DNA from 2 places in the Micromonospora sp. NPDC050397 genome. Region 1 is predicted to be linked to the other one. Evidence: riboswitches for the same ligand, from Rfam matches in the RefSeq annotation. Region 1 holds a riboswitch; the other holds the start of a gene.
What was found. A riboswitch is a leader RNA that binds a small molecule or an ion and turns the genes downstream of it on or off. The one in region 1 is predicted to bind S-adenosylmethionine.
Positions count from the first base shown of each region.

Region 1 (3,401 bases):
TGAAAAGTCTACGGCGACACGTCCTCCCGCACGGAGCATTTTGCGTCGCCCGATACGCGGCGTCAAGCCCTCGGCGGGGTCTTTTGCTAACCGGTGGCAAATCGCCAGCTACCGAGCGCATTGGACACATCCGCCGATCGGACCAGTCCGCCATGGTCCGATCGGCCAAACGACACACGCTCGGACGACACACCGTCAGCCGAGCAGACCGACCTCGCGGGCCGCCTTCAGCGAGGGCTTGACCCGGTACGTCGGACCGACCAGCGACGCCACCGCGTCGATGGTCTTGAGCCCCTCGCCGGTGTTGTACACCACCGTCTCGGCGGTCGGGTCGAGCCGTCCACTCGCCACCAGCTTGCGCAGGCAGGCCACGGTCACCCCACCCGCCGTCTCGGCAAAAACCCCGGTGGTACGCGCCAGCAGCCGGATCGCGTCACGGATCTCGTCGTCGTCGGCGTACTCCATCCAGCCGCCGGTACGCCGCACCGCCTCCAGCGCGTACACCCCGGCGGCCGGGTCACCGATGTTGAGTGACTTGGCGATGCCGATCGGCTTCACCGGCACGATGGTGTCGGTGTCGTTGTGCAGCGCGGTCGCGATCGGGTTGCACCCGGCCGACTGGGCGCCGAACACCTTCCAGCCGTTGGCCGGCGCCTCGACCAGCCCGATCTCGACCAGCTCGCTGAACGCCTTGTCAATCTTGGTCAGCAGTTCGCCGCTGGCCATCGGGATGACGACCTGCTCCGGGATGCGCCAGCCGAGCTGCTCGGCCACCTCGTACCCCAGGGTCTTGGAGCCCTCGGCGTAGTAGGGGCGGACGTTCACGTTCACGAACGCGGTGTCCTCGAACTCGTCGGTCTCCACCAGCTCGCCGCAGAGCCGGTTCACGTCGTCGTACGAGCCCTCGATGGCGACCAGGTCGCCGCCGTACACGGCGGTTGTGACGATCTTGCCCTGCTCCAGGTCGGACGGGACGAAGACGATCGACGGCACCCCGGCCCGGGCCGCGTGGGCGGCCACCGAGTTGGCCAGGTTGCCGGTGGAGGCGCAGGCGAACCGGTTGAACCCGAGACCGCGCGCGGCGGTGAGCGCCACCGACACCACCCGGTCCTTGAACGAGTGGGTCGGGTTGGCGCTGTCGTCCTTGACCCAGAGCGGCGCGGTGATGCCCAGCTCGGCGGCGAGGTGCGGGGCGGCGACCAGCGGGGTCAGGCCGGGGTCGAGGGTGACCCGGGTGGCCGGGTCCTGCCCGGCGGGGAGGAGCGCGGCGTACCGCCAGATGTTCTGCGGGCCCGCTTCGATGTCGGCCCTGGTGACCCGGGCCAGCGCGGCCTGGTCGTAGGCGACCTCGAGCGGGCCGAAACACTCGTAACAGGCGTGCTGGGCGATCAGCGGGTACTGGGCACCGCAGCCCCGGCAGACCAACGCGCGCGCGGGGCTGGCCGGCGTCTCGCCACCGGTGGAGGTCTGGGTTTCACCGAGGGTCGCAGTCATGCGATGTGTCCTCTCATCTTTCCCCTGGACCGCACGGTGCGGCGGGGACGGACTTGGCACCTGCCTCGCTCGGCTCGTCATCGAGCCGGCGGGTGGTTGCCGGGGCTTCATCGGGCCGTATCCCTCTGCCCCTCTGGATGAGGTATTCAGTTGTGTGCCCGATCCTACGGGTGAACCCGTCTCCGGCCCAGAGCCACACCGCCCCTGTGACCCACACCCCAGGAAGAGATGTGATCGAAAACTTCGTACATGAAAGAACATGTAGATACACGTTCTTTCATGTACGTCTTCGCCGAGTTACCACTTTGACTGGGTGCACTTTGCCCGGATCGCCCCTCTTCCAGGATTCGCGCACGGGGCTGGCTAGCTGACCACGTCCTTGCGGGTGAAGCGCCAGAAGGCGAGGCTCCAGAAGACGGTGGCATAGCTGATCGCGGAGATGCAGCCGCGTACCAGGTCGTCGGTCTGGATTGGGGTGGAGAGCAGGCCGAGCCAGGCGGTGCTGTAGTGGGTCGGCAGGAAGTCGCGTACCACGCCGAGCGCCGAGATCTGGTCCAGGATGCTGGAGAGGATCCAGAGCAGCACCGCGCCGCCGACCGCCCCCAGTGCCGCGTCGGTGGAGACCGAGAGCAGGAACGCCAGACCGGCGACGACCAGCAGCGCCACGGCCAGGTAACCCAGGACGCCGAGCAGGCGCAGCAGGCCCTCGCCGGCCGGAATCTGGGCCGCGACGGTGCTGCTCAGCGGCTCCCAGCCGTACCGCAGGGTGCCGAGCAGCAGGGCGGTGCCGGCGAGCAGCAGCAACGCCAGCCCGGAGTAGGCGAGCGCGACCACCAGCTTCACCGCGAGCAGCCGGGACCGGGGGACCGGGATGGCCAGCAGGTAACGCAGGCTTCCCCAGCTCGCCTCGCTGGCCACCGGGTCGCCGCAGAACAGCGCCACCACCACGACCAGCAGGAACGACGCCGAGACAAAGAGGCAGAAGAGGGCGAAGTTGAGCCCGCCCGAGGTGGCCAGGTCGATCAGGCTGGCGAACTCGCCGTTGCCGTTGTCGTCGTCACCGCCCGCGTCGAACTGGAACGCGATCAGCACGATCAGCGGCAGCAGCACCATGCAGGCCAGGGTCAACTGGGTACGTCGCCGGGCGAACTGGCGGCGCCACTCGGTCGCCACCGACAGGGTCGCCCCCGGGCGGTAGTTCGGGGCGGCACCCGCGTGCGAGACGGTCACCTGATCCGAGCCGGCCATGTCAGCGGTCCCCGCTTCCCCGAGTGTCTGTCATCGTCATCGGTCCCCGCTCCCCCGGGAGTTCTCCCCGACCAGGGCCAGGAAGGCGTCCTCCAGTCGGCGGCGCGGCATCACCCGGTCCACCCCGACACCGGCCCGGACCAGTTCGGCCACCACGTCGCTGCGGGCCGTCCCGTTGACGTCCACGACCAGGGCGCCGTCGCCGTTGGAGAGCACCTCCACCCCGTCCAGCCGGGCCAGCACGGCCCGCGCCGCGACCGGGTCGGTCACGTCGAACTGCACGCTCGGCGACTCGCCGACGATCTCCTCCACCGGTCCGGCGGCGACGATGGTGCCCTTGTTCACCACCACCGCGTGGGTGCAGGACTGTTCCACCTCGGCCAGCAGGTGGCTGGAGACGAGCACGGCCCGGCCGCCGGTCGCGTACCGGCGGAGCACCCGGCGCATCTCGGCGATCTGCGGCGGGTCGAGCCCGTCGGTCGGCTCGTCGAGTACCAGCAGCTCCGGCAGGCCGAGCATGGCCTGGGCGATCGCCAGCCGCTGCCGCATCCCGTGGCTGTACGTCCTGGTCCGGCGGTGGATCGAGGCGCCGAGGCCGGCGATCTCCACCGCCTCCTCGAAGTGGGCGTCGGCGAACGGCCGCCCGGTGGCCCGCCAGT
Region 1 covers NZ_JBJDPS010000018.1:81,803-85,203, forward strand. Annotated here, with positions in the region: gene thrC (threonine synthase) at 196-1,494, opposite strand; SAM riboswitch class I at 1,505-1,638, opposite strand; gene ACI2K4_RS32290 (ABC transporter permease subunit) at 1,858-2,742, opposite strand; gene ACI2K4_RS32295 (alpha/beta fold hydrolase) at 2,779-3,401, opposite strand, start outside.

Region 2 (3,401 bases), on a different contig from region 1:
GATCGGCCTCGTCGTCGCCGACACCACCCGCCCTGCCCTCGCGCAGCCGCCGGTCGATCCGGTTGACCAGGTGGGTCAGTGGCACCGTGATGGCCAGGTAGAAGAGTCCGGCCAGGAGCAGGGCGGACTCGTTCCCGGTGTTGGCGGCGTAGTCCTGGCCGATCCGGAACAGGTCACGCTCGCTGGCCAGCAGACCGAGGAAGTAGACCAGGCTGGAATCCTTGATCAGCGCGATGAGCTGGTTGACCCAGGCGGGCAGAATCCGCCGTACGCCCTGCGGGATGATCACCAGGCGCATCGCCGTACGGTGCGACAGGCCGAGCGCACGGCTCGCCTCCAGTTGGCTGGCCTCGACGCTCTGGATGCCGGCGCGGAAGATCTCACCGATGTAGGCGGCCGAGATCAGCGACAACGCGAGAATCCCCAGCGGGTACGGGTTCGGCCCCCACCAGGCCATGCCGAGCGGGGCGAGTCCCACCCCGACGAGCAGGATGGTCACCGCCGCCGGCAGTCCCCGGAACACGTCGGTGTAGATCCGGGCCGGCCAGCGCAGCCAACGGGTCCGAGCCAGGCCGGCGACGGCCAGCAGCATGCCGAGCAGGGTTCCCAGGACGGCCGAGACGAGCGCCAGCAGCAGCGTGTTCCGTAGGCCGATCGTGAACATCTCGGGCAGGGCCTCGCGCATCGACCCGAGGTCGAAGAACGTCTCCCAGAGCGTCTTGAGGGTATCCATCGCCTTACCTGTCTCGGACCCGTCGGGCGGTCAGCGGTCGGTCAGGCCGACGGGGTGGTCGACGGCGTGGCCGACGGGTTGGTCGACCCGGCCGCCTTGACCGGTGGGAAGGTGACGTTGCCGCTGCCCGGCTTGAAGGTGTCCGGGACGGCGCGCCCCGGGTAGTACTGCTCCTGGAGCCGGGTCCAGGTGCCGTCGGCGATCACCTGGTCGAGACCCTTGTCCAGCAGTTCGCGCAGCGCGTCGTTCCCCTTCGCCACGGCGAAGGCGGTCGGGGCCGAGCCGAGCTGCTTCTCGGCCAGGACGATCTTGCCACCACTGTCCTGTGCGGACTTCTCGCCGATCTCGGCGGGGGCGATCCAGGCGTCGGCGGTCTTTGCCTTGAGCTGGTTGATCGCCCCGTTGTAGTCCGGCACGCGTACCGGGTCGAGGCCCTCCCCGGTGGCGTAGTCGTCCTGCACGGTGCCCTGCACCACGACCACCCGGGCGCCCTTGAGCTGGGCGAAACTCTTGATCGGCGATCCGGCGGGCACGTCCAGGCCGAAGTAGCCGAAGTCGTACCCGTTGCCGAAGTCGACCGTCTTCTTGCGCGCCTCGGTGATGGTGATCGACGAGCTGCCGACGTCGAACTTGTGGTTGTTGACCTGCGCGAGCAGCGCGGAGAACTCGGTGCCGACAAACTCGACCTTCAGCCCGACCTTGCCGGCGACGGCGGTCAGCAGGTCGTTGTCGAAGCCGGTGAACTTTCCGTCCTTCAGGTACACGTTGGGCGGCGCGTCACTGAGCGTCCCGACCCGCAGGGTCCCGGGTCGCAGCAGGTTGTACGGGTTCTCCGTGGCCTCGTCGGCGGACGAGCCGCAGGCGGCGGCGACCCCCAGGAGCGCGATCGCGGCGACACCGGAGAGCAGGCGGGTGAATGGACGGGAAATACGCATGTGCGGGTACTCCAAAATTGATTCGCGTACGACAGCACGCGCCCCGAGAAATGGGAACCGGGGCGGCAAGGAACGGAACATGACGCGACGCGTCATGCCTCGGTTTTCTTCGGAAATACCGGCGTCAGGACCGCCGGTGACGATGGTCAGCCGTGGCGGGGACAGAGCATCGTGCCGGTACGACACAGGTCGATGTGCCGACGCCACCAGTGCCAGGTGACATGCAGCCGGCCGACTTGGCCGACACGTGATCCACGCACGGAACAAACCTCCATCGATCCTGGCGGTAGCACCCGCACCCGGCGGGGGGTTGCTGCGATATCGACGAGCCAGGTCTCTCAATCGCTCTGGATGGGCTGCGTCAGCCTACTCAATCGACTCGGCGCAATTCCAGTCGGATACGCCCGACATCACTGTGGCGCTCGCCACCGGACCACACCATTCCGGCCCCGGATTCTGTCCCGGGGCAGTCCCGGCGACGACGAGCCGGGGAACCGGACACGGGGGCCGATCGGGCTCATTCCGAGCGGCGCGGACTCGGGGTGGGTAACCGGTCCCGCCCCGGGCGGACCGGGGAATCCCGACGGCGGCGGCAACGTTGACGATCCCGGAAGGCCGAAAAGGCATCGAGGCAGAGAAGCCATACGTGAAGCCGGGAGGCAGTCATGAAGGTGCGCAGCTCGCTACGGGCCCTGAAGCAGCGGCCGGGTTCGGTCGTCGTGCGTCGCCACGGCAAGGTGCTCGTGGTCAACCGCAGCAACCCGCAGTGGAAGTCCCGCCAGGGCTGACGCCCCGACGGAATGCTCCGGCGCAGGACGGGTAGTCGACGTTCCTGCGCCGAGGTTGACGGCTCCCGGCGAGGACGAGCGGAACGGGGGGAACATGGCGCGTCGTCCCCGGGAGCCGTTCCACCGCACGAGGAGACCCAGCCCACGCAGTCGACTGGCGAACGGGATCGTGGCCGGCGCGGTGGCCACCCTCGCCCGTGAACTGGTCAGCAGTCTGGACGTGGCGATTCGCGGGCGCCCGATGAGCGAAACCCACCAACGTACGGTGGGTCGGCTCGCCGACCTGGCCGACGTCAGCCTCGGCCCGGCGGAACCGGCCGCGAACCGGCGCGCGGGTCTCGGGCCGCTGCTGGGCTTCGCCAACGGGGTGCTGGCGGTGACGCTCTTCGTGGCGCTCACCGGTCGTCGGCGCCCTCCCACGCCGGTGGCCGGCGTCCTGGTGGGTGTCGGGGCGCTGATCATCGCGGACGGTCCGATGGCCGCGCTGGGCGCGACGAACCCGAGGCGTTGGCAAGCGCAGGACTGGTTCGAGGACGCGTTCCCGTACGTCGCCTACAGCATCGCCGCGATGGCGACCCTGCGCCGGTTGGAGCGGGCGACCGGGGGATAGCGACCGGTTGTTCACCCGGCTCCATCGACTGTTCACACGTCGTTGACGCGATGCGACCTGGACACCTCGACCGGCCAGCCCGCTAATGGAGATCACCTCCAGCCACTGGGCATCCGGGTCGGCGGGAGCCATCCCACACTCACCACCGAACCTTCGTGTCCCAAGCGGTCGGGTGCCGCCGGACACCGGGATCCCGTACCCAAAACGGAGTCCATCGTGGACGCTGCGGCCCTCACCGAGGCGACAGCCACCGCCTACGTCGCCGCCGCCGGCTTTCGGGTCGGTCCCGTCGGCCGGCTCGGTGTGGAACTCGAGTACATCCTGCGGGACCCCGC
Region 2 covers NZ_JBJDPS010000001.1:452,970-456,370, reverse strand. Annotated here, with positions in the region: gene ACI2K4_RS01775 (amino acid ABC transporter permease) at 1-733, opposite strand, end outside; gene ACI2K4_RS01770 (ABC transporter substrate-binding protein) at 775-1,668, opposite strand; SAM riboswitch class I at 1,937-2,026, opposite strand; gene ACI2K4_RS01765 (ribosomal protein bL36) at 2,334-2,456, shown strand; gene ACI2K4_RS01760 (hypothetical protein) at 2,551-3,066, shown strand; gene ACI2K4_RS01755 (glutamate-cysteine ligase family protein) at 3,283-3,401, shown strand, end outside.
Region 2: it holds a riboswitch for S-adenosylmethionine, as region 1 does, so the genes downstream of both, ACI2K4_RS01770 (ABC transporter substrate-binding protein) here and thrC (threonine synthase) in region 1, are expected to answer to the same signal.